Regions from separate parts of the Paenibacillus vortex V453 genome, predicted to be linked through region 2. Evidence: riboswitches for the same ligand, from Rfam matches in the RefSeq annotation. Region 2 holds a riboswitch; each other region holds the start of a gene.
The links. Region 2 has a riboswitch for thiamine pyrophosphate ahead of PVOR_RS20860 (YkoF family thiamine/hydroxymethylpyrimidine-binding protein). Riboswitches for the same ligand answer to the same signal wherever they lie in the genome.
Positions count from the first base shown of each region.

Region 1 (10,040 bases), on a different contig from region 2:
AAATAAAGACCGGGAGGAATCCCGGTCTTATTAGGTATGATGGATTGGCCTTGTGATCTCCAAACGTTTAATTTAAGCCTGCTGCAGGTCCTGAATCCCTCTGTAAACCAGATCAAACAGATCCTCCAAGTACTCTTCATCGATACAGGAGAACGCAATTCGGAGATCATGCTCTCCGAGGGCGATCGTTCCCACGCCGTACTCATGGATCAGATGGGAGCGCAGCGCTTCCGCGGATACCGTGTTCAGCTTGAGGCACATGAAATAGCCGGAATTGAACGGATAATACTCCCATACGTCACCATACTTACCGCTGTCGAGAATGGATTTCACTTTGTTGGCGCGGCCCTTCATAATGACAAATTTCTCTTCCTTCTGCTCGTAGAATTCAGGTGCCTTCAGCGCTTCCAGAACAAAGGTTTGCGAAGGATGCGAGGCGCTGGAAATCGTCGCGCGAATAATGCCGAGGGTCTTCTGTTCCAGTGCGTCCAGCACGTCTTTATCGTCAGCCGCGAACGTTATGAAGCCCACGCGGAATCCCCACACAAATTCTTCCTTGGTTGCACCGTCCACTTTAACGGGGAGCACCCGAGGATGAAGGCCAGCCAGACGGCCGAAGAGTGATTCCTTCAACGAATCCTCAAAGAACAATCCGAAATACGCGTCATCCGTAACAACAACAACGTTAATGCCGGCTTCGGCAGCTTCCTGGATCGCGGAAACAATGGCAGCCCCTTCTTGGGCGCCAGGCGTATACCCTGTCGGGTTGTTCGGGAAGTTGAGCAGAACGACAGCTTTGCCTTTATCCTTCTGGCTCAGCAGAGCCTGCCGAAGTCCTTCGGCGTTGAATTTCATATCTTCAGTGAAGAGAGGATAGGTTACATGAACGCCATGGCGGCGAATGCCAAATGTGAGCTCGTAGTTCTCCCAATTCTTGTCCGGATAAATAACGGCATCCCCTTCATCCACAAACAGATCCGCTACAATGCTAAGTCCGTGCGTCAGGGCATTGGTCACAATCGGATTGCTGAAGTTCTTGCCTTCCAGGGAGGGATTCTCCTGAATCATTTTGCTTCGCCATACGGAGCGCAGCTCCGGCTTGCCTGCCGGCGGGGCATACGGGTACAGATCCTTCGGCTGGTAAGCCGAAAGTTTGTCTTGGATGACGCCAAGATGCATCGGGATTCCACCTTCGGTGGCAATACCGATCGTCGCGTTATATTTTTTCGCATGACTCGTTGCTTCCGCAGATTGGCTCAGGATGCCTTCCTTCGGGAAGTAAATTTCTTTGCCGAGTGTGGAGAGCATGTCGTATACATGCGGATTGCCAGCTTGCATTTTTTCATTCAATTGACCAACCAATGGGTTCATGAACTGATTCCTTCCTTCCGATTGCTTTTGGTTAACGTGAGAGCAGATGACGTGTTACCTTTACGTTTTCATTGCCTAACATTATACCACCTACCCCTGGAACCGTCACGGATAAATGTAATGCTTTAACGCGGTACAGGATGATACTTGCACATAAGTTCCGCGGTCTCCTCATCCCGGTGTTTTCCCCGGCACTCAAGCTCCTCTACGACCGAGTTCAGCTGTTCCGGCTTCAGGTTCTGACCGAACTTGAATTTGGCACTCATTCGCTGCGGAGCAAGTTTAATGACGGCTACCCCTTTTAGTCTGGGAATATAAGCCCGGTCGCTTGCATCGATGGTGCGGTACCCGCCCTCAGGCTGCAGCTTTTTCATTAAAGCCTCCATCGCAAGTGCTTTCTCCTCCAGATCATCGACGAGGATCACCTCTCCGACAGCCGTTACACTTTTGAAAAAAGCCGTGGCCGGGCATGCCATCTCCGGATCGGAGAAATAAGAAGGGATGAGGGCATATTCGTCGGCAACGGTAAAACAGACCGCTGGCGTTCGGCGCAGATGCTCCATTTTCTCACCCATTCGGCTGCCGTGGAAATAAAATGCACCGTTGACATAGGCGAAGTTCAAGGGGGTGACGCGAGGGATTCCCGCCTCATCCGTCGTTCCAAGGAAACCAAAACTCATGCCATTCAGGAAATCCTCGACCTCATGTGGGTCTTTCATCGCAAATTCGTCTCTTCTCATGATTAAACTCTCCCTCTATCATTTTGAATAACAGCATACGATGAACATTGACAAGGAAAAAGCGCCAATTTAGAGTAATTTATATAGTCCAATCTTACGAAGGTTAGAGGAGTAGGTAACATGGAGCTGGGATTGCCTTTCGAAACGTATGTGGAACAATATCGATATAAATATTTGGCTTTATATCACGCCATTCGTACTGCGATACACAGCGGCAAGCTGCCGGAAGGAACCCGTCTTCCTGCAACCCGGGAGCTGGCGAAGCTGTACGGGGTGTCCAGAGGATCAGCCGCACAAAGTTATGACATGCTCATGGCAGAAGGGTATGTTGTATCCAGACCGGGCAGTGGAACCTATGTGGCTAAGGGGATTGCTATGATAGACCAGCCGCCGGCGGCAGATCGCGCACCCGTTCTCTCGGCTTGGGGTCAGCGATTAATGGAGAAGAGCGGGGAATATGCCTCTGCTCTCATGTCGATTCAAGAGCCTCCCCTAGGTACGATCTCATTCGCGAATGCAAGGATGCCCATTCAAGATTTTCCGTATTCGGAATGGAGGAGTGCCCTGTCCTACGCGGGCGGAAGCGGAGGAACGCAGCTCCAGAGCGGAGCGCCGCCCGAGGGAGATACGGAATTGCGTCAGGCGATTGCCGGGCACTTGCGCTTTACAAGAGGAATCCAGGTCGATCCCGAGCATATTGTCATCTTCAGCGGATCGATGCAGGGGCTTGTTCTGTTATTTCAACTGCTTGTGGATCCTGGTGATCATGTGGTCATGGAAGATCCGGGATATCAGGGAATCCACCGGGGTGTAAGCCTTAGCGGCGGAATCCCGCTGCCCTCCCCGGTTGACGAGGCCGGACTGATTCCGCGTGATTGGGATGCCGGGCTGCTGGTCGTAAGCCCCAGTCGTCAGTACCCGACAGGTGCTGTGCTGCCGCTGGAGCGGAGAAGGGCTTTGCTCAATTGGGCGAGAAGCCGTCAAGCCTTTATCATTGAGGATGATTATGACAGTGAATTCCGCTGGGGCGGCAAGCCAATCGAGCCCTTGAAAATGCTGGATGACGAGGGACGTGTCATCTTTGTCGGTTCCTTCTCCAAAACGATGTTTACCGGGCTTCGCATCGGTTATGCTGTACTGCCCCCAAGCCTGGTAGAGGCGGTCGTGCAGGCCAAGGCTCTGTACGAGCCGATCTCGCCTGCCGTACTGGAGCAGCGTGCGCTTGCGCGTTTTATTGTAAGAGGTGGCTATGGACGGCATCTAAGAAGGATGACGAGGCTGTACGGTGCGCGGTACGAGGCGCTTCACCAAGCGATGGATGCTTATGCCTCCGATCTGTTCTGCCTGCACTCCGGTGATGCAGGTCTGCACGTGTACGCGAACTGGCTGCGATCGGGGGAAGAGTATGCGGCGCTGCGGGATGCAGCCCGTAATCGAGGGGTTATGTTTCGGGATGCTGCGGTCTATCACCTCACGCCTGGACCGCCTGCCGCCTGCTTTGGCTTCTCGCATTTAGATGCTTCTATGATTGAGGAAGGGGTTAGACGAATAGCCTTGGCATGGCTGGACATGCAAAAAACTTAAAAACCGGGTATGATGGAAAAGAGATAATTTTCAAGAAATGAGATGAGGGGGTAATGACGTGATGCTGAATGCATCGCCGTCTTCTTTTATAATCATGCCTGCGCTTGCCAAAATCGTCTGTGAGCCGGGCTGGAAATGGCAGAAACGCGAAAGACCCATGCAGAACTATGATTTGTTCTATGTATGGAGCGGGGAAGGCACAGTCGAGGTGAATGACGAGCCTTTTACCGTGGGAAAAGGAAGCTGCTTCCTGTTCCGACCTGGAGATCATACGAGTGCAACGCATAATCCGCAGAAGCCGCTCGTATTGACATATATCCATTTTGACGTGACCGATCCGGTCCAAGACATCCCTGCGCCGTATCGCCAGCTGACGGAAACGATGGATTTTGAATACTTGCTGGCACGATACGTGCGATTGTATCTGGACAAGCCTTACGGGGCATTGGAGGAGGGTCAGCTGATTCTCAAGCAGCTGATGATTCATCTGCTGCGTGTGGACCTGGATGAGCCCGTTGTCAAAAAAGCGAGCAATCAGCTGTCAGAGGCGATCCATGAAATCGCGAATTACGTCCGTCAGCATCCGGGGGTTCCCCATCGGGTAGAGGATTTGGCGGCGAGAGCGGGTTTGTCCCCCCGCTACTTCTCGATCAAGTTCAAGGAACTGATCGGTACGCCGGTGCAATCCTACATCATTCAGATGCGGATCGAGCGGGCACAGCATCTGCTGCTGCATCAAGGGATGAATGTCACGGAAGTAGCCGACGCGCTGGGCTATCGGGACATTTTCTTCTTCAGCCGTCAATTTAAACAGTATACGGGCAAGAGCCCATCCGAAATTCGGTGATTCCCCCACCCTTCCATAACTTACCTGCTTGATGGAAGGGGCTTATGGGTTTCATAGTAAGCGCTTTAGGGTAAATGTGACGTACAGTTTAATTTTATGAAGGGGGGAGAGGGGAATGAGCCCAAGAAGACGGGTGCGCGGTCGTTTCTTCAGCCGCGGTGGCTGCGGTATATTCAGAAATCGCTTGCGCCGCATGAAGACAGCGAATCAGGATCATCAGGATGTGTGGTTTTAATGAGCCTTGGCCTTCATACGGGTGATGTTGAATCCCGATTTCATATATGCTTTTCTCAGGATGAACCGCAAAGGGAGCTAACCGGCTCCCTTTTTCTCGTATATATAGAGTACGCGATAGGTATTTTTTTCTTATGTGTACCTTCGGGTGCCAGACCTATTCATACAACGGAAATTTGATATATTAAGCATATACATAAAGTTTGTTCGGCTGAGGCCAAAGGGAGTAAGTTTGTTGGTAAGGTATTCTGAAGGAATAGAAAGGTGATGGGAGTGACGTTGTTGGTGGCAAGTACGGAATATGTGGTGAACCGTTGGTGATTGCAGGGACAGGAAAAGTGGCATTGGTGACGGGGGCCTCCAGCGGCTTTGGGCTGCTTATCAGCCTGGAGCTGGCGCAAGCGGGATATGATGTGGCTGCAGGGCTTCGCAGACCGGAGGCGGCTCAAGAGCTGATGACCCGCGCGGAGCAGGCGGGTGTTGCAGAGCGAATTCATCGGGTTCGATTGGATATATGCGATGAAGAGCAGGTACGGGCGGTTGCCCTGCATTTGGAGCAGCGGTTTGGTCGATTGGATGTGCTGGTGAACAATGCTGGTGAAGCGGTAGGCGGAATGGTGGAGGAAGTGCCGCTGAGTGGGTGGAGAAGACAGATGGAGACGAATTTCTTCGGAACGGTATCTGTGACACAGCACATGCTGCCGCTGATGCGCCGGACCGAGAATTCCAAGATTATTCTCATGAGCAGCATCAGCGGCGTGGTCGGCTTCCCGGGTTATGGACCGTATGCTTCCTCCAAATTTGCGATTGAAGGATTCGGGGAGAGCCTGTCGCTGGAGCTTATGCCCTTCGGCATGCACGTTGTGCTGGTTCAGCCAGGTGCTTATGGCACACCGATCTGGAATAAGAGCTTTGGTGAATTAGAGGTGAAGGAAGGGTCACCCTACAGCGACATGCTGAAGGGTGTGCTGGACTATTCCGAGCGGACAGCCAGGGGAAGCGGAAATCCGCTGGAGGTGGCGAAGCTCGTGGCAAGGATTGCCTCCATGTCCAAACCGAGATTCCGATATAAGCTGCCCCAAGGCACGCGTATAACCGCATGGATTAAGGGATTGCTGCCGGACCGGTGGTTTCAGCAGATGATTTATCGGATGCTGGGCAGACGTTAATCATTCATGCTGCTAATGATCGAATGCCTTAACTTGTCATGTGCGCTGGGGCGGCAGGAATTACCCTTTTTTGGCCGTGGAGGGGTGCAGCAAACCGAGTAATTCTCCCATTTTTACTTTGGAGCCGGGCTCCAGGTCGCCGCGAGGGCTAAACGTGCCGTTCTCCGTCAAAAGCACAACGGTAGAGCCGAATTCAAAATACGCGAGTTCATCGCCGATCTGCCATTTCTTAACGCTCTCATCGGCGTAACGGATGCTGCTCACGTTCATTGCGCCCACCTTCACCACGGCAACTTCTCCGAATTCATGGGCAATGTAGGTAATGAGACGCTCATTGCGGCTCAGCACAGTTCGGATATGGGTCATCGCAAAGTCATTCACGGGGTAAACCTTCCCCTTCAGATGCTCGCTTTCCGCCTGAACACCGGTTACGGGTGAATGGATGCGGTGATAATCTGTTGGGCTTAAATACAATACGAATGCATAACCGTTTATATAGTTTTCCATTCTCGGGGATTTCGCGAGCAGCTCGCTCAGGGTGTAATCCTGTCCCTTGACACTCAGAATGGTGCCGGCATGAATGGCGCACATTGCTGAAATAGTGGCATCGACAGGGCTTACCATGGCATCGACGGTGTCATCGATGGCACGCAGGCCTATTTTTAACCGGCGGGAAAAGAACTCGTTCAATGAGCGGTATTCGTGGATCTCTTTCTCCGCTTCATGAGCCGGAATTTGATAGATTCGTATAAATGCAGGTATTAGATGACGGCTCAGCCGGCTGTGGGAACAATGCCCCATCATTCGGGACAACCATTTTCGGGAGGAGAGCTCAGTCATCAGACGCAGCAATTGTTTAGCCATGTCATTCTCCTTTGTGCATAGGTGTAAGCAATATAACGATGGTGGAAAAGCCAATCACTCTGATATTGACATAGAATGAGATGGAAATCAATAAATAGCCATATTTGAAAAAAGGTTCTTGCAAATTCTGGAGCGGACCTGTATTTTAAAATTAACATAAAACCGAATAGGGAATACGGGGGCTTGAGTGAATCAGGCTGAGATTGCAGCTATTATCCGCTGTTGACCGTTAATCTGAACTGGGTAATGCCAGCGTAGAGAATATCCGACCCTGCCTACATAGGGCCTATTTTTCCGTCTGCGCGTTTTTCCAGACGGTTTTTTGTTGTGTTTACACAAAAATAGCGGTGGAGAGGGGTACAGGTTGTTATGGGAACATCAATGCAAGAGAAGTTGGGGGTTCAGCCCAGAAGAGGGCTGCGGTTAAGCGATATTTTGGTGACGGTGCTGGTATCGCTTGTGTTTGGCGTGATTTATCACTTCTGGGGGTCGGTCTATAATCTTTTTAAACCGTTGTTTTTTGAAGCGGATGAGCTGCTCTACGGCATGTGGTTTGCGGCAGCTACGCTGGCTTATTTGTTAATTCGCAAGCCGGGCGTGGCCATCATCGCGGAAGTGGCTGCGGCCCACGTGGAGGTGCTGTTTGGCAGCGGCTGGGGATTGACTCTATTGTTATATGGCTTGATTCAAGGACTGGGGGCGGAGTTGGTATTCGCGGCGCTCCGCTATCGGAGTACCTCAGCGTGGACCTTGGTGATTGCCGGGGCCGGAGCGGCCATCGGTTCGATGATAATGGACTTCTATTACAGCTATACGGACGATCTGCAGACATGGATGTTCCTGGCCAAATATGGTATGCGGGTAATCAGCGGTGCAGTTATTGCAGGTCTGTTAATGCTGCTCTTGGCCAAGGCGCTGGATCGTACAGGCGTAACGTCACTGCTGCGTCCCGCGTCGAAGAAGGATTACGAAGCGCTGGATGATGCGCGCCATGTCTAATGCCACGGTAAGCCTATTTCCGGCTCAGTCCGCTGAGGTTCAACAGGAGCAGGCTGTGCAGGTGGAGGGACTGCGCTTGAAGTATCCCGGGGAAGAGAGGCTGATGTTCAAAGATCTCTCGTTCTCGGCAGCCCGTGGGGAAAAGGTGCTGCTGCTTGGTCCGAGCGGATGCGGCAAATCCACGCTGCTCCAGGTGCTTAGCGGAATGATTCCCCGCGCTACGGAAGTGCCAATGAAGTGTGAGGCACAGATTGTCCCGCGCTCCTGGGGATACGTATTTCAAGACCCGGATACGCAGTTTTGCATGCCGTATGTGGATGAGGAGCTGGCCTTTGTACTAGGAGAATCTGAGTATTCCCCGAGACGAGATGAAGGAACGGATGCAAGCGGCGCTGCATGAGGTGGGGCTGAATTTGGAGGAGCTTCATCTGCCGATCGGCCATCTGTCGCAAGGGATGAAGCAGAGGCTGGCGCTGGCTTCCGCCCTGCTGCTGGAGCCGGAGGTGCTGTTCCTTGACGAGCCGTCCGCACTGCTTGACCCGGAAGGACGGGAGCAGATCTGGGATGCGGTGAAATCCGTATCGGAAGGACGTACACTGATCATCGTCGAGCACCGGATCGAAGAGATGGCGAAATACGTGGATCGTGTCGTTCTGTTCAGTCCGGATGGCGTTATTCTGGGCGATGGACCGCCGGCGGCAGTATTTGCTAAGTATGAGTGCGAGCTTAAATCCTATGGAATCTGGTATCCCGGCGTGTGGGAAGATTATGCTCAGACCCGGGCCGGCCGGGAATTGTTTGCTCCGGTTGATGCCTATGGCGAAGATCTGGGGAATCTCCTGCACGAGGCTGCCCTGCCTTACCCTTTAGATGGGGAGCCTGTGATCCGTTTAGAGGATTTCAAGGGACTGAGATGGGATAAACCTGTGATTTCTCTCCCTTCGGCAGAAGTTTATCGGGCAGAATTTATTGCGGTGGTAGGGCCGAACGGAGCGGGGAAAAGCTCGTTTCTTCTCAGTCTGATGGGACTGCTGCGCGCGCAAGGGACCTACGTGCTCTGCGGGGAAGAGGTTGTGCAAGGCAAGGCGAGAAAGGTGCGGAAGAAGAGAGAGCAGCAGCTCCGTCAAATCGGATTCGTGTTTCAGAATCCGGAGCTTCAGTTTCTGACGGAGCGTATTGGCGACGAGGTTGTTTACTCCTTGCTGGTGGATAACATGCCTGCGGAGGAAGCGAAGGCCCAAGCCGATCGCTGTCTCGAACGCTTCGGACTAAGCGGAATGGAGAACAGGCATCCCTATCAGCTGTCAACCGGTCAGAAGCGGCGCTTAAGCGTTGCCACTGCGATGGCCAGACAGCCGGAAGTTCTGCTCCTGGATGAGCCGACCTTCGGTCAGGACGCGCGGAATACGTTTGCGATTCTGGAGATGTGCGAGCGGCTGCGCCGCACGGGAACCGCCATTCTCATGGTGACCCATGAGATGGAGATTGCGCAGCGGGTCGCCACGCATATATGGGAAATTCGGGAAGGTCAGCTGACCTCGAGCATGGCTTCACCCCGATTGTGTACCGGTGCGGAATCCCGGCAGGAGGATGATGGATTGAACCGGGCCGGAGAATCCTACGATCCCTCCTCCGCAAGCGCAGCTCACCTCACGGGGGTGAATTCATGAATATATGGAACCCTGTACGGATCACCTGGCTGCACCGGGCCAATCCGGTGGTGAAGCTCGGCCTTATTTTTGCCCTCTTTTTCATGACGGTGCTGACCCATGATCTGGATTTCATGATGTATCAGGCACTGGTATTTATGGTCTGTCTGGTGGTGCTGAGTGGGGTTAAACCGTGGAAGATGCTGCTCTTCTTCATTCCGTTTCTGCTTGCCTTTATATCTTCGTCCTCTTCCATGATGCTGTTCGGCAAAGGGGAGACTCTCTGGTGGGAGTGGGGGTTGTTCCGGGTATCGGAAGAAAGCTTCTACCGGGGACTGCATCTGGGGTTTAAGGGGATTGCTTTTGCCTCGGAGGGACTGCTCCTTGTAACGACAACGTCCTCCGTGGATTTATTCTACAGCCTGATGCAGAAGCTGAGGCTTGCGCCCAAGTATGCGTACAGCTTCATGGCTTCGATACGGCTTCTGCCCATGGTGTGGGAGGAGTTTGTGATTCGCCGTCAAGCCTTGAAGGTAAGGGGAGTTCGCCCGATTCGGGGCGTGCGCGACATGGTCAACCGTGC
Region 1 is NZ_ADHJ01000049.1:102,515-112,554, reverse strand. Features, by position in the region: gene PVOR_RS26085 (aminotransferase class I/II-fold pyridoxal phosphate-dependent enzyme) at 73-1,371, opposite strand; gene PVOR_RS26080 (pyridoxamine 5'-phosphate oxidase family protein) at 1,497-2,111, opposite strand; gene pdxR (MocR-like pyridoxine biosynthesis transcription factor PdxR) at 2,232-3,695, shown strand; gene PVOR_RS26070 (helix-turn-helix domain-containing protein) at 3,757-4,542, shown strand; gene PVOR_RS26065 (SDR family oxidoreductase) at 5,094-5,945, shown strand; gene asd (archaetidylserine decarboxylase) at 6,006-6,809, opposite strand; TPP riboswitch at 6,975-7,087, shown strand; gene PVOR_RS26055 (ECF transporter S component) at 7,179-7,808, shown strand; gene PVOR_RS32910 (ATP-binding cassette domain-containing protein) at 7,801-8,208, shown strand; gene PVOR_RS26050 (ATP-binding cassette domain-containing protein) at 8,177-9,478, shown strand; gene PVOR_RS26045 (energy-coupling factor transporter transmembrane component T family protein) at 9,475-10,040, shown strand, end outside.
Region 1: another riboswitch for thiamine pyrophosphate. It lies ahead of PVOR_RS26055 (ECF transporter S component); the one in region 2 lies ahead of PVOR_RS20860 (YkoF family thiamine/hydroxymethylpyrimidine-binding protein).

Region 2 (10,040 bases):
GAAATCACCCTGGAGCCATGCGGACATATTCTGAATAAGATCATATTTGTAAGCAAAGAAGGTTGCTATCGAACTAACAATATTACCGAACATCAGTCCAACGAGGGGAATAAAGATGGCGTCCTTGAACTTGATCCGGTCCAGGATCTTCATAAAGATGAAGGTTCCCGCTAGTGCGAATACAAATGCCACAAGCATCTTGATTAGTGGACCGCTTGTTGTGAAGACCAGCATGGCAACCAAAATTCCAAGTCTCGCGGAATCCATCGTACCCGCTGTTGTCGGTGACACGAATTTGTTGCGACTTAACTGCTGCATGATCAATCCGCAGATACTCATGCTGACCCCTGCCAGTATAAGACTGACAAGCCTCGGGATCCGGCTGACAAGCATAATATGTTGTTGTTGTTCTGACATGGAGAACAGTTCCAGTGGTGAAATGTCCTTAACTCCAATAAATAATGAGATTATGGAGAGTACCACAACGGCTGCAAATAAGTATCTAATCTTCATGGCTCTTCCTTCTATGCGTATGTCTCTGAATATCCGACAGTCCGCAATCTCATCAGCTTCTCACTGAGATTGATTATCAATTGCGTTCTGATATGCATTATATCACTCTCATTATCACTCGACAACCCTAATTGAGAATCAAAATCATTTAATTTTTCTCATCTGCGTATCATTTGTTCACGATTTGTTCATGATATGAAGTTTCGACATATCGTGTAAAGCTATCAGAGGACTGACCTTAAATAAGTGTTTTAATTCTCAGTAAGCGGGTATTAAAGATAAACTTTTAGTTCTGAGTTTCGTTCTGAATTGTTGACATTTGCAACTCATTATATTAACATGCTAACATAAATATCTATTTCTAACAAATTGTTAGTTGATATGGAATAATGATTATGAGCAAAATGCTTCACTAAAATGCATATTTACCTGAATTAAAGGACATCTTCTTATCAGGCTTATGCAACACCATTACATCAGGAGGTTTTTTCTTATGTCTAAAGATTTTTCAACTGCACTCAAAAATCGTCGCTCCCACTATGCTATCAGCAAGGACCCTGTCATTTCGGACGAGCGTATCCAGGAAATTGTGAACGAAGCTGTTAAGTACACTCCGTCTTCCTTCAACTCCCAAAGCGCACGTGTCGTTGTACTGCTCGGCGAACAGCATGACAAGCTGTGGAACCTGACCGAGGGCATCTTGAAAGAAGTTGTCGGTAACGAAGAAGCATTCAAATCCACGGCTGAAAAAATGGGCGCATTCCGCGCTGGATACGGTACAGTACTGTTCTTCGAGGACAATGACGTCGTTACAGGCCTGCAGCAAAACTTTGCGCTGTATGCAGACAACTTCCCGGTATGGTCCAACCAATCCAACGGCATGCTGCAATTCGTGGTATGGACTTCCCTGGAGGCAGAGGGCCTGGGTGCATCACTGCAGCACTATAACCCATTGATCGACGAAAAGGTGAAATCCGAATGGAACATTCCAGAGAGCTGGAAACTGATCGCTCAAATGCCTTTCGGTAAACCGGTTGCTGAACCAGGCGAAAAAGAATTTGCGCCGATTGAAGATCGCGTGAAAGTATACAGCTAAGTCCTTAGCGGAAAAGGCCGTCCACCCAAGTTTTTGATAACTTGGATAGGCGGCCTTTTTTCATACAGACACTTTATCCAGCAGTGAAACTGCGACTCTACTTAATCAACATGTAATAAGGCCTGAAGGAATGGCTTGATCTCTTGGAAGTCCTCTCCCGGCGTCCACAACTGAATGGCATCCCGCTCTCCGCTCATGCCCCATTGCAATTTCTCTTTCAGTATCTCGGTATAGCCTGAGTTTCCCTCAGATTCGATCGAGCATTCGCTCCACCAGAACAGCCCAATCCGTATCGCTTGACATCATGCGCTCCGGATATTTCCGGGCCAATTGCAGCGTGCTTTCCAGCGAACCGCTGTGCAGCATATGAACGGCGAGGTAATTGCCGATAAAACGGTGGGATTTATCCTGTCGGATCACCCGCGCAAACCATCTCTCCGCCTCCTCCAGCCTGCCCTGCTTCATAAGCGCTGTTGCGTGGAGAGAATCGGTATAGGAATGATCCTCGCTTTCGCTCCGTACAGAGGAGTACCGATCGAATGCCGGATTGTAACTGTCCCAATCTTCATTATTATAGAAGTAATTCGTCAAATCCATCAGGTAGCTTGGTGCCGGATGCCGTTCGATCATCTCCTGCAGGGTGGATAAGGTTTCCTCTGAACTTCTGTTATCTACATCCTTGGACAACTGATCCTTGATCTGTTGCAATCGGAGTTTCATCCTTAAGCTGTGAATATCTTCTGGATGCGAGCTCACATTATCGTTATAGGCCGCGAGCGCTTCATCATATTTACGTTCGAGTACCAGCTGGTCCTCCGGCGTCAATTCACGACCTTTTAACAAGAAATACGGTAAATAACCCATGGTGCTCTCATTGAGCCGGTAGCCGCTGCTGCTTGTTAACTTCGTGCCGTCTTCCTTGTAAGCATCCACCGACCAGAAATAGGGAGCCTCTGGGTTGGAGTAACCAAGCACACTCTCAGGTGCAACGGTCGTCCAATCATACGGATCCTCGTAGGAAAGTCCGATTCTGAGATCATACAGATCCTGAACAGCAACCCGCAGCGAATTCCCTTCAATATAGTTATCCATCGCCGTCATCATCGATCCGCTGCCAAATTCGATACCAACACTCAGTTTATAGTAGGCGGCTTCGGGTATAGCCTCCCATTCAAAATAGATCATGTCGCCGCGTATCTCATCATGGTTTACTGGAGTTGTCAATTGAATCAATGGCTGCAGCGTGACATCAATCCGTCGTGTCGATTCCGGGGCGACCTCCACCCAATCCCCCGATTCTACAGGCCACGTTCTGCCATTGATTTGTTCATAATTCAAACCAATGCCGAGTTGATACCTGCCGGGCTCTACACCCTCGAAATGATAGCGACCGTTCGCGTCTGTCAGCATTTGGTACGGTTCGCTTAACAGCAGACTGTGATTCAGATCGTTGTTTTTACGTAAAAATACACCTGCGAATGGAATCGGATCCCCCTCACGATTTCGCAAGGTTCCGCTTACCGTTGACAAGGTCTCTCCGTCTAAAATCCTCTTCAGCCGTCCTTTCAGCTGATTCGCCCGTTTTGAGATATCCGAATTTGCAAAGTTCCCGCCGGACCCTTCTGATATCCGATTCAACACGTCCATAGCGGCTTGGGGGCTCCCCCGACGCAGGAGCATTTCCGAGTGATATAAAAGGGCCTTACTATGGATGTCCTTCCAATCTCCAGAAAGGACTTTCGCTAATCGCTCATATTGCAGCGCCGCCTGATCAGGCTGGTCCAGCCTGTCATAGAGGCTCGCAAGCTCCAGCACCAATTCATGCTGATAGGAATAAAGAACAGGCTCCGGAGAATATCCGCTGCTCAGATCCCCGAACTTTTGGATAGCGGTTTCCAATATATCCGCTGCTCCCTCCACATCACCATTCATCGAATAATGCTCCGCAAGGTCTATTGCGGCATATTTCATATATTCTCCGGCTGGCGCTCCCAGCACATATTGATTCAGCAGCGGCAAACGTTCATCCTCAGTAAAACGAATCTGCTGATCGGCGCTTCCTCCTGTGCTGGTGAACCCCGGACTAATAAACACATCAAACCGATGAGCTAGCTCTGTTGCTCTAGGCACAATCACATACTTCTCGATCATCTCCCATTTCCGGTTGCTGCTGCTTTCTTCATGAATAAGGTCAATGACTTTGGCTATCCCCTCAGCTTGGCCTTGTTCAATCTGCTTCTCCGCAATCAGCAGCCCTATTCGAGGGGTGAGCATAGATACCATCATAACAAAGAGGATTAAACCCGAAACCCCAAACACCAGGTGTTTAATCTTGACCCGAATTTTCAAGTCTGGCCACCATCCTCTCGTACTGATCCTTCCAGTAATAATTCCCCCCGGCTTCAAGCAGTTCATTGCTCACCTGCAAGGGCACGGAAACAGCAGGTTTCACAATTGCTTCCCTCCATAACAAACCTCCGAGCAGCAGAACGGCCGCTGCTGCGCCAAAATAACCAATTGCGGCAGCAGAAATTTCTACTTCCTTATTCCACAAGGAAGACAAACGTTCGCGGCTGGATTTTGGAAATGTGCGAGAAATCACCTTCTCTGCGCCTAGGAATCGAATTTCCTCCAGCTCCTGCTTTAGTTGTTCGGCCATTTCCTGTTCTTCGCTACGCATCGCTCTCCCCCTTCTCGACAACAATCTGCCGGAGTTTATGCCGCCCTCTCATTAAACGTGCCTTAACCGTGTTTATATTCAGCTGCAATTGCGCTGCAATTTCTTGAACACCCAACTCATTATAATAATAGAGCGTCATCACTTCTCGGTATGTATAGGGCAGCTGCTGCACTGATTTGATCATTTCAGCCTCACGCCAATGGACGCCCAGCATTTCATCCACGGCAGGTACACTTTCGTTTACATGCTGGTCCATCCTCGGCATGGGAAAAATATGACGCCAATCCCATTTTCGCTGCCGCATCCGGCATCGATTCACTGCAATTCGGGTCAACCAGCTACGAAGTTTGTCGCCGTCACGAAGCTGAGCGATATTCTCGAACGCCTGGATAAAGGTATCTTGAACGGCCTCTTCAGCCGCTTGACGGTCACGCAGCAGCAATACCGCCGTGCGAAGCAGATAATCTCCATACTGTTCCATCAATTCCCGGAGAGCCGCCTCTTCTTTTTGTTTTAAACGCTGTATGACATCCAGGCCATCTCCCCCCCTCTATAACTATGATGCGTCTGGTCTTTCATCGGTTGCATCAATTTGGATCAATGTCGAAAAAAAAATCGAATGATTGAAAATCTTCCGGCAAAACGATACAATAACACAAGCAAGAAACCTTTGTCTTCCTGAACTGGCAATAGTTCCGGAACCAACTGCATATCATGTTGGCTGTACTAGGGGTGCCATGTGCTGAGAGACGGCGTGCTGCCGTTAACCCTTATCACCCGATCTAGGTCATACTAGCGTGGGGAAGTGTAGCATTTATGTTTATACTTTTTCACGTAGGCATAACTGCACTTTCTTCACGGGGTGCGGTTTTTTTGCGTGGATTTATATCATAGGGGAGGATAACAACAATGAGTGAGCTAACATGTGGAACCAGTCGCATCGTCGGATGCCGATTCTCGGTGTTTCCGATGACTGACCGATTTGTGGAAGTCATTATGGACGCGCTGAAATCCGTCAACACGGGGAAGGTATGGATTCAGACGGATGATGTGAGCACCTGTATTCGTGGACGGGCGGAGCATGTATTTGATGTAACGAGGGCGATTTTTGCTTATGCGGCAGCAAGCGGTGTGCACACCATCTTTAACGGAACTTATTCTATTGGCTGCCCTGGTGATACGGAAGCCGATGTATATATGTCAGAGGATTCGGAGCGTTTGAATCGCGAGATTGGGAAGAATGCCGATATAGATACAGCCAGCCAATTTGCCCTTTATCCACTGGGTACAGACCATTACATGGATGTTATCTATAAAGAGGTGCATCGGGCTAAGGAAAAAGGAACGTTCGCCGGAAGCGTTCACTATGCCAGCCGGTTGGACGGCTCCATCTCCAAGGTGTTTGAATCCCTCGAAGATGCGTTTTTGCATGCGATCCAATCGGACAGCAGTCACCTTGTCATGACCGCAGTCGTGTCTGCACACAGTCCATCAGCCAAGCCAAGACCGTGATCACTTCTATATAACAGGCAAAAGCCCGGCGCATGCCGGGCTTTTGCGATTTGCTCCAAGAGCTTGACGAATTAAACCCAAGCACTCGAGATAATTACGAGCAGGATGAAGAGAACCAAAATAATACCTACTGAATTACCCCATCCACCACCATATACTCCGCTCATGAAGATCCCTCCTGGATTTAAAGAATGACGTGACCGAATCACATGATTATTGTATTGGTCGTGGAAGGCGAACGTCACGGCTAATGTACCTCTCTTATTGCTCACCCGTCAAAATCTATTCCTCATAACCCACAAGAAGCATGCCCCCGAACGGGTTCAGCACTTGCTCTGTGAATGCCAGAAGGAGGGAGGGATCGTCCTGTCGATACATCGCTGAAAGCGAAACCTCCAATTGATCTCCCAATGCCGTGCTGAATCGGTGGAACAGCCGAAACAGCATCTTGCCTTCCCCTGTCCATTCCCCATTCACTCTAAGTACAAATTCGCAAAGTACCGTCATGATCTTTTGCACCGTAAACCATTTCTCGCCATCCCGCTTAGGATTCTTCAAATCCTGCACATATTCCGTAATCATGTAACGGTATTCATCAATATCGGTTTGCATCCATGGCATCGGTCCGTAATTCAAATCATGCTGGGCCTCTGCGCGGACTGCTTCTCCTTCCGGCAACGAGCGCAGCACCTTACCCTCCGCTGTGATCCGCTGCAATGTCGGATTGGCTGCCATCACGCCCTCGTCGAAGTATTCACGATAGGATGACAAAGACAATATAAACAATTCCACAATCCATCCATCCGCTTCCAGGGTCTTTCTCCGCATCTCATCTCCGTCCCGCTCAAGGATGACGATGTCCAAATCAGATTGCTCGTTATGTTCTCCTCTGCTTGCGCTGCCGCCAAGCACAGCTAGCAAACAGTCGGGATAATGACGGTGGATAACACGCTCTGCTGCCTCCATCGGTTCCTTCTTCATGGCTATTTCCCCCAGTAGTTCTCATAGCTCCCGAAAAAAAGGGCTCAAAATATTTAATTCAGCAAAAACCCCAAACGTACCTTAATCATATGGTAAATAAACGATTACCCTCATGTTGACTACAAGGAAGAAGGGAAGATGAAATGAACTACATTCAAATGCTATCCAGATTAGGTATGGGCAGTGCGCATCCGGGCGGATTCGAGGCTACCTTAAGAATGCTGAAGAATTATCCGATTGAGCCAAACAGTCGTATTCTGGAGGTTGGCTGCGGAACAGGCAGGACAGCATGCCATCTTTCGGAGATGGGCTATCAAGTCACGGCCATAGATCTCAATGAGAATATGATTAAAAAAGCACGCACCAGAGCCGAAGCCATGAAAATGGACGTGCAATTTTTGCAGGCTGATGTGTGCGAGCTGCCTTTTGAAGACAACCAGTTTGATCTGATTATGGCCGAATCAGTCACCGTATTCACGAATACGTCGAGATCACTCCCTGAATATTATCGCGTTCTGGATCAAGGAGGCGTTCTGCTGGACAGAGAATTGCTGCTGAATAAGCCAATGCCTGAGCCAAAGCTCAAGGAGCTGCTGGAATTCTTCGGGATTCCGAATCTGATGCTGCGGGAAGAATGGGCACAATCCTTGCTGGCTTGCGGTTTTAAGCAGGAGGAAATTCTGGAGTATAACCACTTCAACGAACAATTGAAGGAAGAGCAAACACGTCATCTGGATACATTTGAGCAGCGCGATAAAGGACTTCTGTTTGATGTAACGTTATGGGAAACGTTATTCAAGCATGACCGGATGATCCTGGATAACACCGATTATCTCGCTTCCGCCTTATTCCGTGCCGTAAAATAATATTGCTGCGTATCTATGCAACGAGAGGGGATTTGTCTGTTGGCTAGTTAGCTGCGCTTCCCCTCCCCTTCCAAAACATCAGTTCTTTCGACCCATTTCAACACTTTTTGTCAATTCGTTATATCTAGTTCAGCCCGGCGATGCTATAATCATGGTAAATATATCCTATGTTGTCGAGGAGGACTCATTCTTATGGCATGGTTCAACAGACTCCCAATCTCACAAAAAATTACTGCAGCCTGTTATCTTATTGCCGCTTTATTTGCGGTTCCAATGCTGCTTGCGTTTATTCTAATGGGCAAAGCAATCATTGGCGTGGTACTTGTCTTGGCTTTAATTGGACTTACCCTTCCTCTTTCTCGCGTTATTGAGAAAACGCTTACGAATTCATTCGCCGAAATTTCCAGCGTTTCTGCCAAAATCGCCAAAGGCGACTTTACCTTCCAGGTAGAAGAGGTTGGAGGCATGAACGATCTAAGCCGAACCTTCAACAGCATGGTGGACAAGCTTCGCAAAATTTTACAGGAAACCTCGGACATTACCCGCAAGGTAATGACATCAAGCCGAAGCATTTCGAATAAAAATCAGGAGCTTATTCAAGTGATGAATCAAGTATCCCTCTCCTCCAACGAGCTGGCCGTCGGTGCGAACGAAATCTCGGAGGACGTATCGGAGATGACGCATTCCATCCGCGAAATCGAAGAGAAGGTCAGCAATTATACGCACTCCACCCATGAAATGAACGCCCGTTCTATCGAAACGCTGGGACTCGTTGAGCAAGGAAGAGATTCCGTAGCCAAACAATCCGCGGGGATGCAGCGAAATATCGACGCCACCGGAAAAGTCTCGGAATCCATCGATGCACTGGCCAAGAGCGCCAGAGGGATTACCAAAATCACCGAAACCATATCCGAGCTTGCCGATCAGACCAACTTGCTGTCCTTGAACGCCTCCATTGAAGCGGCCAGAGCCGGCGAGCATGGTGCAGGCTTTGCCGTTGTTGCCCAAGAGGTCCGTAAATTGGCCGAGGAATCCACTTCCTCCACCCGCGAGGTATTTAATCTGGTACGGAGCATTGAATCGGATGTCAAACATGCAGCACAGAATATTAAGATCAATGAAGAAGTCGTACGGCAGCAAACCGAGATGATCCGTGAGGCGGAGCTGGTGTTCATGCAGATTGTAAACAGCGTGCAGTATATTTCGGAGCAGATCGCAGCTTTCTCCAAGGAGAGCGAGTCCATGCTGGAGAGTGCGCAGAACATCTCTTCGGCCATTCAGAACATATACTGCGATTACGCTAGCAATCCGCTGCAGGAACAGTAGCTAGGTATCTGCTTCCATGAACGAAGGGATTTCGTCTATCCAGAAGATGGCTGAGGAAGCCGAAGCGATGAATAATGCCGTCTTCCAACTGCAGAAGACCATCAATATTTTCAAATTCTAAAAAGTATAACGTCTATTTTTTATTCGTCTATTCTACATAAGGAATTTAGTTAAGCTGTTATTTTTATAAAAGCAGAGGGGGTATCCCAAAAGTCACTTGACCTGAGGGAGGCCCCTTTGTCTGTTATGAGTACGCTGCCGCTGCGGAACGAAGCATTCCTCTAATCGCTGTTGCCCTCCAATATCCTGAATTCATCTTATGGTAAAATGGAATTCCGACCCACTATTTACGAAAGAAACGGTTTCTTTGTACATTCAATATACTATGGACCAACTTGAGCTTCTTGTTAGACTTCACACCATAGCCGCGATATGTTCACGAGTTTTCCCTCTTCAAATTCGGCTCGGTATATGTCCGGCATACTCGTTCCCTGCCAGAATTCATAATCGAACCGCTGATCGTAATGGTGCAGCATTAATGTCATAATGTCCCCATGAGTACCCATCACGACATTCTTGCCTTTGTACGTATCCAGAATTCCCTCCATTGCCTGGACTGCACGCCTTTGCGCATCTTTACTGGATTCTCCCTCCGGGAAGCAGGCATCGGGTTCGTTAAACAGTTTCCTTTTGGCATCCGTAAATGAGTTCCCTTGGAAATCCCCGATCTTCCGTTCTCTCAGATCCTCCAGCACCGTAATCGGTAAACCCAGGGCATCCGCCAATGGCTGTACCGTATCCTTCGCTCTCTGATAAGGGCTGGATACGATAACCCCAATACCCTCTCCCAGCAGCAAACCCTTAACTCGCTCGGCATCGCTTGCACCCTGTACGGACAATCCGCGGGACCGCTCCTTCCCTTCGCTATACGGGGATTCTGCGTGTCTCACAAAATATAAGGTTGTCATGCTTCCCCCTCGGCTTCTTCAATCAATACCGACTCCATCATCATCTCAACAAATGGCGTTAACGGTAACAGACTCAGCGACTCAAGCGGAACCCATCT
Region 2 is NZ_ADHJ01000037.1:644,496-654,535, forward strand. Features, by position in the region: gene PVOR_RS20835 (ABC transporter permease) at 1-513, opposite strand, end outside; gene PVOR_RS20840 (nitroreductase family protein) at 1,007-1,609, shown strand; gene PVOR_RS20845 (carboxypeptidase-like regulatory domain-containing protein) at 1,856-3,958, opposite strand; gene PVOR_RS20850 (hypothetical protein) at 3,936-4,289, opposite strand; gene PVOR_RS20855 (RNA polymerase sigma factor) at 4,282-4,824, opposite strand; TPP riboswitch at 5,008-5,110, shown strand; gene PVOR_RS20860 (YkoF family thiamine/hydroxymethylpyrimidine-binding protein) at 5,199-5,801, shown strand; gene PVOR_RS29810 (YjcZ family sporulation protein) at 5,873-5,968, opposite strand; gene PVOR_RS20865 (nucleotidyltransferase domain-containing protein) at 6,084-6,782, opposite strand; gene PVOR_RS20870 (class I SAM-dependent methyltransferase) at 6,926-7,648, shown strand; partial or broken gene PVOR_RS20875 (methyl-accepting chemotaxis protein) at 7,841-9,095, shown strand; gene PVOR_RS20880 (histidine phosphatase family protein) at 9,382-9,942, opposite strand; gene PVOR_RS20885 (NUDIX hydrolase) at 9,939-10,040, opposite strand, start outside.

Region 3 (10,040 bases), on a different contig from region 2:
GTCAATTATTGAAGAGGGCTTTGATCCTCATACGCATGAAATCTCGGAAAGTGTATTCAGTATCGGTAACGGATTTATGGGCCAGCGTGCCAACTTTGAGGAAGCCTACAGCGGTTCATCGCTGCAAGGCAGCTACATGGCCGGTGTCTACTATCCGGACAAAACCCGTGTAGGCTGGTGGAAGAACGGTTACCCTGAATATTTTGCCAAAGTGCTGAACAGCACCAACTGGATTGGCATTGGCATCGAAATCAACGGTGCGCCGCTTGATTTGGCGAAATGCACAGTGAAGAACTTTGTCCGTGAGCTGAATATGAAGGAAGGTTATCTCTCTCGCAGCTTTACCGCTGTCATGGAAGACGGCAAGGAGCTTAAAGTCGAAGCCATCCGCTTTGTGAGCATTGTGCGCCATGAGATCGGAGCCATCCGTTATGCTGTGACCCCGCTTAATTTTGCTGGTGAGCTGACCATCACGCCTTATCTTGATGGCGATGTGAAGAACAAAGACTCCAACTATGACGAGAAGTTCTGGCTGGAAGTGTTCAAGGAAGCGGCTCAAGGATCAGCTTCCTTAACTGTAAAAACCAAGAAACTCGATTTTCATGTGACGTCCGTGATGTCCTACAACATCGTGAAGAACGGCGAAAAGCTTGATGTGCAAGCAGAGCTGATAGAACAAGAGAAATATGCCGCCAACCGTGCAAGTGTATCCGTATCAGAAGGTGAGGTCATCACCGTCTATAAATATGTCGCCAACGTCACTTCCCGCAATCATGGCTTGGGCGAACTGGTGAACGCAGCGCGTGCGGTGCTGGAGCCGGCCGTCGAAACCGGATTTGAGCTGCTCTTGAAGGAGCAAGCTGCAGCTTGGGGCGACAAATGGAAGGAAAGCGATATCGTTATCGAAGGCGATGTGGCAGCCCAGCAGGCGATCCGCTTCAACATTTTCCAGCTCAACCAGACTTACAGCGGCGAGGACGACCGCCTGAACATCGGACCGAAGGGCTTTACCGGGGAGAAATACGGCGGCAGCACCTATTGGGACACCGAGGCTTACTGCTTGCCATTCTACCTGAGCACCGCGGATGCCAGCATCTCCCGCAACCTGCTCATCTACCGCTATAAACACCTGGAAAAAGCGAAGGAAAATGCCAGGAAGCTTGGTTTCACCAAAGGTGCGCTCTACCCTATGGTGACGATGAACGGTGAGGAATGCCATAACGAATGGGAAATTACGTTCGAAGAAATTCACCGTAACGGCGCCATTGCGTACGCCATCTATAACTATGTTAACTATACCGGCGATTTCTCTTATCTTGGTCAATACGGACTGGAAGTGCTCGTGGAAATTTCCCGTTTCTGGGAAGAGCGCGTGAATTACGTCCCCGCGAAGGATCAGTATATGATTCTGGGTGTAACCGGACCGAACGAGTACGAGAACAATGTGAACAATAACTGGTATACCAACCGGATTGCCAGCTGGACGATGGAATACACCCTTGATGTGCTGGAATATTTGAAAGAGAACGAGGATTCCCGCTATGCAGAGCTTACGGCGAAGCTCGAGCTGCAAGAGGTAGAAACGGACAAGTGGCAGGATATCATCAGCAAAATGTACTATCCGGAAGATGCGGAGCTCGGCGTATTCCTGCAGCAGGATGGTTTCCTCAACAAGGAACTTGTTCCCGTTAAGGAATTGGACCCTGTACATCTGCCGCTGAATCAGAACTGGTCCTGGGACCGCATTCTGCGTTCGGTATATATCAAACAGGCTGACGTATTGCAAGGATTGTTCTTCCTGGGCGACCAGTTCGATCTGGCAACGAAAAAACGCAACTTCGACTTCTATGAACCGTTCACGGTACATGAGTCCTCCCTCTCTCCTTGCGTACACTCCATTCTCGCATGCGAGCTTGGATATCAGGAGAAAGCGTACGAGATGTACCTTCGTACAGCTCGCCTGGACCTCGACAACTATAACAACGATACCGAGGACGGCTGTCATACAACCAGCATGGCAGGAACCTGGATGTCCGTTGTGCACGGCTTCGGCGGCCTGCGTGTAAAAGACGGCGTATTGCACCTGAATCCGTTCATTCCGGGTCACTGGTCTTCCTTCTCCTTCAAGGTCATGTTCCGTGGATCCCGACTGAAGGTCAACGTGAAAGGCAGCGAGACCATCATCGTGAACGAGACGGATACACCTGCTGTCCTGAACGTGAACGGCAAAGAATACAGTATTAGCGGACTTGGAGAGGTAAAAGCTGCAAGATAAGCGGTACGGGGACAACGGGGACAACGGGGACATCATGTCCCTTCCCCTCCCATAAACAAGAGCCCTGGATATTATTCCAGGGCTCTTGTTTGTATATAGAGAATGGGCCCCTCAAACATCCCTTCTCATTATGAAGGGGCCCATTCTCATCCTTGGCAGGTATCTGTATTTGCAGGGTCCAAGCCAAGGCTTCACCAATCAGCTGCGAGCTTCATTCTCACTTTGGCAGGTATTTACCGATTATGTAGGCTATGAATAGATCAGTTGAGAATGCGGATCACGCGGAGGGCGCTCGGATGGTTTACCGAACAGATACCCCTGCGAGAGCTCGATCCCGATATCTCGGCAAAAATGAAACTCCTCCCGTCTCTCAATGCCTTCAGCCAGCACCATAGCCCCGAAATCATGAGCCATGTTCGTGATCATTTCAAGCTGCTTCTGCTGGGCGGCATTTCGATCGCAATGGTCGATAAGACTCCGGTCGATCTTCACATAATCCGGCTTAAGCCTGATCATCTGCTCCAACGTGGAATAGCCCGCCCCTACGTCGTCCATGGCTACCGAGATCCCGTGACTGCGATAAACCTCGAATATCGATTGGAGGTGCTTCACATCATCGATCTTCTCGGTCTCCACAACCTCAAACACGAAATCCCTCGGATCCAAATGGAGCCTGTCGATGGTATTAAAAGTATGACTGAGACACATCTGAGGATCATATATCGACGATGGCAGGAAGTTTACGAAACGTTTCACACCTAAAGGAAGCCACTCTGCGCTGGTTTCAATTGCACAGGTTCGTGCCGCTCGGTCCAGAAAAGAATGCAGTCCGGTTTTTCGGGCAGTCTCAAACAGCTCATACGGTTGGAACGCGACTCCCCCCTCTATCGGACGAAGCAAAAACTACATATGCAACGATCTGCTCAAAGTGATCTACAATGGGCTGCATATAGCTCGTAAACTGCTTATGTAAAATGACATTGACCATATCGTAATGCTCCATCTGCAGCTCGAACTTCTGCATAGGGGTCCACGTATGCCGGATCTGTGGAGCTTCTCCACCGGTAACACAGAAGGACAGCTCTTGACGAATCTTCAGCGGAAGGGGTTGCAGACACTTTATCATGGAGATTAGTTCCGCAAGTTCCTTATAGTTCACAGCACAACCCTCATTGTTCTCTTGTACCGTGTAGCCGTTCAGTGCAAGCAAGCCAATAAGCTCACCGCTTGCAGGCTTCATATGAACGGTCCCCTGGTCCTCAATCGGTTCAAAGGTGCTGCAATTGTCGCAAATCATGTTCGTCCTCCTTGGCAAGCTAGCTCTCACTATGCTTCTTATCGGCATTTTGAATATGATTTCTTTGCATTTTATGGATTTTATATCGAAGTTATGACCTGTTTTATGAGAAATGCGCAAGATTCGTGCAATGATAGGGTTTTAATCTACAAAAATCGACTTATATTGCTTTTAACAACGCATTGTCGATATTTCTGGTTATCCATCCCTTATTCAATCTTCTGATCCAAAAGCTGCAGCTGCATCGTCCGGTCCACATCGAAGTGCCAGCGGGCATTCCGCTCCTTCGCGGCATACATCGCTGCATCCGCACGGCCAATGAGCTCCTGATCGTTCCGGGCATGATCGGGATACACGGCAATACCGATACTCGGCGACGTTCTAACTTCATATCCCTCCAGTTCATAAGGCTCGCTGAGCAGCATCCAAATCTCCTCCGCCATCCAGATCAGCTCCTGATCCTCCCCGGCCGACTGGATCATCACGGTGAATTCATCTCCCCCTAGACGGGACACCAGAATCCCTTTGGATTCCAGCGACTGAAGGCGGCATGCAACCTTGCGGATCAACAGATCTCCGGCACGGTGGCCATAACGATCATTCACCTTTTTGAAACGATTCATGTCCATGTAGAGAAGCCCTACCCGCGATCCTGTCCGATCGGCCTCTAACAAGGAGCTGGACAGTCTTGCGTTGAAGTAACGACGATTATACAATCCCGTCAGATCATCCCGGTGAGCAAGCGATTCGCTCTGCCTCAGACTTTCATGCAGTCGATGTAACAAGCGGTCATTCTCATACTGGATCAGGATCTGGCGGAACAGAATCAGAATGACGCACAGGGATAGACCGGTAAACAGACCGTTCCAGCCACCGAACCGCTGCGCCATGAGGGCAAACATTCCGCCCAGCACGCCATATGGAAGCAAATATCTGACAATCAAGGTTCCTACAGGACGCGGTTCCCTCTCTTTCACCGTTTGATTTCCGGTATCGGGAGCGGGCTGTGCACCTGCAGAAGCAATGAAAAACACAGATAACGTATGTAAAGGATCAAGATATGCACGAACTTCGAGATTCACGAAATGGACGAGATAAAAGTGCAGAGCATCACCCATAATATAAGCGCTTCCGCCAAGACTTAATGAAATGACCGCCCATTTCCCTAATTGCCTGGTATTAAAATACAACACCACGGTAAAGAAAATAAGTACCATTCCGCACAGCGGAAACAGCATATCCACCCATACGCTTCCCGTCCCCCCCGAATACGTACTGTCCTGAAGTTCGGGCTTGATTAAATACTCCCAGCCCACCGTCATGAACGTTACGCCAACGATGACGATATCCAGCATAAACCGCAGCCCCCTAAGCGGGCCTTGAACATGCCGGAACAAATAGATGAGGCAGCTGGCGAACAGGATCACTTCCAATCCCCAGAAATAGCTGGATATCTGGAAAGCGCTCTCTTTCCCGAACCCGAAAAAAAAGGAGGAGACGATCCGGGCCGCTGCATCGGCCATCAGTCCGATACTTACCATAAACCAAAACCTGCGAAGATGTGCCTTATAACGCCGGCTGACCCGAATTAAATACACGGAGGCGGCCATAGGAGCAATAATGACTAGCACACGCTGAAGCGATAAAGCATCAGGCATCCACAGAACAGTCATTATCTGAATAAATGCATATATAATGGCGAGTCGAATCCACAGATGATCTGCTGGAGTTGGACTCATAAGCACTCCCCCTTGGCAAAAAGGTAAGCTTGTACACGATGGATGATTTAGGTCTTTTGAATTAAGCTCTCTATTCCTCATGATACTTTTTACCCATCCAAAAGTAAAGACGAGGAAATCAAAGAAAAATCATCTATCCGGCACATCGCTAGAAGATCTATATAATGAAGTTTTTCTACTGGACGGGTGTACTTCAAATGCAAGGACTACACTCAATTAAACACGTGAAAACCTGAAAAGTTACTATATCAATCACCTACTTGACGTATAGGAATCATATGATATTATTCTTCATATCTTATACGAACCGGAAAGGGTGTATGGCAGTGTCACAGAAACGATTGGATCATGTTGGTATTGTAGTCCGAAACCTGGAAGCCACGATAGCGTTTTACACGTCGGTAGTCGGCCTTGAACTAAAGAATCGCCTGACTCATACCAATGGGGTCATTCAACTCGCGTTCCTCGGATTTAATGGAAGTGACGAAACGGAAGTCGAACTTATCCAGGGTTACAGCGACTCGCTGCCTTCGGAAGGAACGGTGCACCATTTTGCAGTCAGTACGGATGATATTGAAGAAGAGTATGCACGCGTCCAAGGACTTGAAGTTCCTCATCTGGACGAGGAAATCGTCACTCTCCCGAACGGCTATCGTTATTTCTTCGTGCATGGTCCCGAAGGGGAATGGATCGAGTTCTTCCAGCGTTAACCCGCACGCAGCACGGTATCCAACATTTCATCTCTTAAAATGTTCATATGCTGAACTCTTGGGCTGCCTAAACGCGGTTCCCTACATAAGGCCTGTCCTGTTCATGACCTTTTTCGAAAACTAGACAGGTCTTGGTGTTAGGACTATAATAACGGATGTACTGATCGAAACTTCATAAATATCGGGGGAGCTGGAATTTAGCCGGCTGAGAGTGTATCCGCTTTGATACTGACCCTTACACCTGATCTGGGTAATGCCAGCGTAGGAAGCCAATGTTTGCGGCAGCCATATTTGCCGTACTATACACTTACGCCGTCATGCGTCCTGAGATTATCGGGGCGCTTTTTTTGTGGAGTTGCGAGGTAATAGAAATAGAACTCATAAGGAGAGAAGACACGATGAAGAAGGGAAGATGGGTCCCCCTGCTTCTCGCTTGTGTCCTGCTGATGGTTGCGGCCGGATGCGGTACAGGCGGACAGAACAAGAACACAGGCGCTGAAGGAGAAGACGCCAAGAGTCCTGGGAAACTCCGTGACGTGCAGCTGATGCTCGATTGGTCCGCCAATACCAATCACACGGGTCTGTATGCAGCGAAGGAGCTCGGATATTATGAGGAGGAAGGGCTCAACGTCCAGATCGTCCAGCCGGGAGCCGGTGGAACGGATACGCTGGTCGCATCCGGTAACGTGCCGTTCGGCATAAGCTATCAGGAAGGGGTAACCCTCGCCAGAACGCAAGGCTTGCCGCTCGTCTCCATTGCGGCGATCATTCAGCATAATACATCCGGCTTTGCCGCTCCCAAGGACAAAGGGATCGTGAAGGCTGGAGATTTCGAAGGTAAATCCTATGGCGGCTGGGGCTCCCCCGTTGAGGAAGCTGTCATGAAATCCATCATGGAGATCGACGGTGCCGATGTCAGCAAAGTCAATATGGTCAACATGGGCGATGCCGATTATTTTACTGCCGTCAAACGCGACATTGATTTCGCCTGGATATTCTACGCCTGGACGGGCATCGAAGCCGAGCTCCGCAATGAGCCGCTTGATATGATCTATGTGAAGGACTACTCTGACCAGCTCGATTATTATACGCCGGTCATCGTGACCAACGAGAAGCTGATCCAAGAGGACCCTGAGCTTGTCAAAGCCTTCATGCGGGCTACTTCCAAAGGATACAACCATGCTATTGAGCATCCTGAGGATGCAGCAGCGCTGCTCTCGAAGGCCGTGCCTGATCTGGATGCCGAGCTGGTTCTGGCCAGCCAGAAATGGCTGAGTCCCCGCTATCAGGATGACGCGCCTCGTTGGGGTGAACAGAAAGCCGAAGTATGGTCGGGGTATGCCGACTGGATGTTTGAGCGCAAACTGCTGGAGAAAGAGCTTGATGCAGACCGCGCGTTCACCAATGATTTTTTACCGGAACAACCATAAGGTCTTTTCTATTAAGAAGAGAGTCGGCCTGACAGCAGGCTGTCTCTCTTTCATAATCATATCGCTGCACGAAAGGATGGATTATATATGGCGAACACCCTCTTGAGCATTCAAGTGATACCCCGGACGCCGGGTGGACGGGACAGCATCCCTTATGTGGATGAAGCGATCAAGGTTATTGAGGATTCGGGTGTGAAGTACGAGGTCCATGCACTGGAGACAACCATGGAAGGAGAACTCTCCGAGCTGCTAAAGATCGTCGAGCGCATGCATGAGGCGCTGGTGAATGCGGGAAGTCCCAGCATCATATCCCAGGTCAAAATTGCACATCATCCGAGCGGCATCAGCATGGATAAGCTGACTGAGAAATATCGTCCATGAGAAGCTGGTGGAGCTCCGTCTGGCCGCCTGTTGTGGCGGTCCTCTTCTTTTTGCTGGTATGGCAGGCGGCGGTATCGATCTTCGATATCGAAAAATTTATTCTGCCTGCGCCAACGGCGATCGGATCCGAGGCAGTTACCGGTGCTGCCGGTCTTTTCCAGCATACATTAGCCACCCTGCAGCTAACCTTGATCGGGTTTATCATCGGAACAGCAATCGGACTTGTGATTTCACTGGCTCTGCATATGGTGCCTTTTCTCAAAACAGCTCTTTATCCGCTTCTGATTCTTAGCCAGAATGTACCGACTATCGCCCTTGCGCCGCTCCTCATGATCTGGTTCGGCTTCGGCATGCTGCCCAAGGTTATTGTGATTACCCTGGTCTGCTTCTTCCCGGTGGCCGTTGCGGCTCTGGACGGGCTCGCCCGAACCGATCGCACCATGATGAATTACATGCAGATGGCGGGGGCTACATCATGGCAAATCTTTACCAAGCTGGAGCTGCCTCATGCCCTTCCCTCCATCTTCTCCGGGATTCGGATCGCGGCCACCTATTCCGTCATGGGTGCGGTCATCGGAGAATGGATCGGCTCCGACCGGGGAATCGGTTACTACATGATGCTGCAAAAATCCGGCTACCGCACGGATCGGGTATTCGTTGCGATTCTGGTCATCGTCCTGCTCAGCCTGCTGATGGTTCTGCTTATCACCCTGCTGGAGAAACGGCTGATCCGTTGGAACCGGAAAAGCTAATGCCCAGCAGTCATGGGCCAATACACGATCATCCTTAATGAAGGAGGTATTTCGCGATATGACACAACAAGTTGCTCCGCCGGTCCAGGGTGGGCTTAATCCCCCCTCCGTGGAAGCCTCTCGAACGCCTGCGCTGGAGGTACGAAACCTTCGGAAAACCTTCCGCGACCGACGCAGCGAGGTTCATGTGCTGGATGACCTTGCGCTTCAGGTACAGCCCGGTGAATTCGTCTCGATTATCGGGCCGTCAGGCAGCGGAAAAAGCACACTTTTCCACATCATCGGTGGCTTAACGGCTCCTGATTCCGGCTCAGTCTTCATGGATGGTCGTGACGTAACGGGAAAAAAAGGGCTCATTGCCTACATGCCTCAGCAGCCTGCCCTGTTCCCTTGGCGAACGGTGGAGGACAACGTGCTGCTTCCCGAGGAGCTCAGAGGAACCCAGAAGGCCGTCGCCAGGGCAAATGCCCGGCGCTGGATGGAACGGGCCGGACTTGCCGGCTTCGAGAAGGCGTATCCGCATACCCTCTCAGGAGGGATGCAGCAGCGGGCCGCCTTCCTGCGCGCATTGATGAGCCCGCAGGAAGTGATGTGTCTGGATGAGCCCTTCAGCGCACTCGATGCACTGACACGCAGTGATATGCAGCGCTGGCTGCTCGATATATGGGAGGAGACGCGCCGTTCGGTGCTGATGATTACCCATCATATTGAGGAAGCACTTCTGCTCTCCGACAGCATCTATATTCTGTCGGCGCGGCCTGGGGCCATTTTAAAACGAATCGAGGTCCCGTTCCCCCGTCCACGCCGTGAGGAAATTCTGCTGGATCCATCCTTCATCACGCTGAAAACCGAAATATCCGCCATGATGCGGGAGGAGCAGCAAGAACGCGGACAGTAACAACGTTAACCGTAAACAGAATAATCATTCATCATCCAGCTTCCATCAATGCCACAGAGCTTCGAGAAAGCTTGGTAGAAAGGGTATGTAACGATGAAATCACTAACGCAAACAGGGGCCGGAGCTCCACTGTTAGACACCCACATTCATCTGGACCGTTATTCGTTATCCGATCAGGAAGCGATTGTGGCGGATATCCGGCATAGCGAGGTTCAGAGCATCATCTCTGTCTCTATGGATCTGGCTTCCTGCAAACGGAATCTGGAGCTGTCCCGGCTGTACGGAACAATGGTACGGGCTGCATTCGGTTATCATCCGGAGCAGCCTGTCCCCTCCTCTGCTGAAACGAAGGCGCTGCTGGACTGGATGGAAGAACATGCCGATGACATGATTGCCGTCGGTGAGGTGGGTCTCCCCTATTATGCAAAATTAGAAGCTGAATCCGAGGGCCGTTCGTGGGATAACCGTCCATATGAATATCTACTGGAACAATTTATTCTTTTTGCGAAAAAGCATCATAAACCTGTGATTCTGCATGCTGTATATGAAGATGCGGAA
Region 3 is NZ_ADHJ01000009.1:178,201-188,240, reverse strand. Features, by position in the region: gene PVOR_RS04800 (glycoside hydrolase family 65 protein) at 1-2,275, shown strand, start outside; gene PVOR_RS32965 (EAL domain-containing protein) at 2,525-3,175, opposite strand; gene PVOR_RS32960 (hypothetical protein) at 3,132-3,572, opposite strand; gene PVOR_RS04790 (GGDEF domain-containing protein) at 3,782-5,311, opposite strand; gene PVOR_RS04785 (VOC family protein) at 5,632-6,021, shown strand; TPP riboswitch at 6,195-6,306, shown strand; gene PVOR_RS04780 (ABC transporter substrate-binding protein) at 6,420-7,451, shown strand; gene PVOR_RS04775 (thiamine-binding protein) at 7,539-7,832, shown strand; gene PVOR_RS04770 (ABC transporter permease) at 7,829-8,584, shown strand; gene PVOR_RS04765 (ABC transporter ATP-binding protein) at 8,643-9,482, shown strand; gene PVOR_RS04760 (TatD family hydrolase) at 9,576-10,040, shown strand, end outside.
Region 3: another riboswitch for thiamine pyrophosphate. It lies ahead of PVOR_RS04780 (ABC transporter substrate-binding protein); the one in region 2 lies ahead of PVOR_RS20860 (YkoF family thiamine/hydroxymethylpyrimidine-binding protein).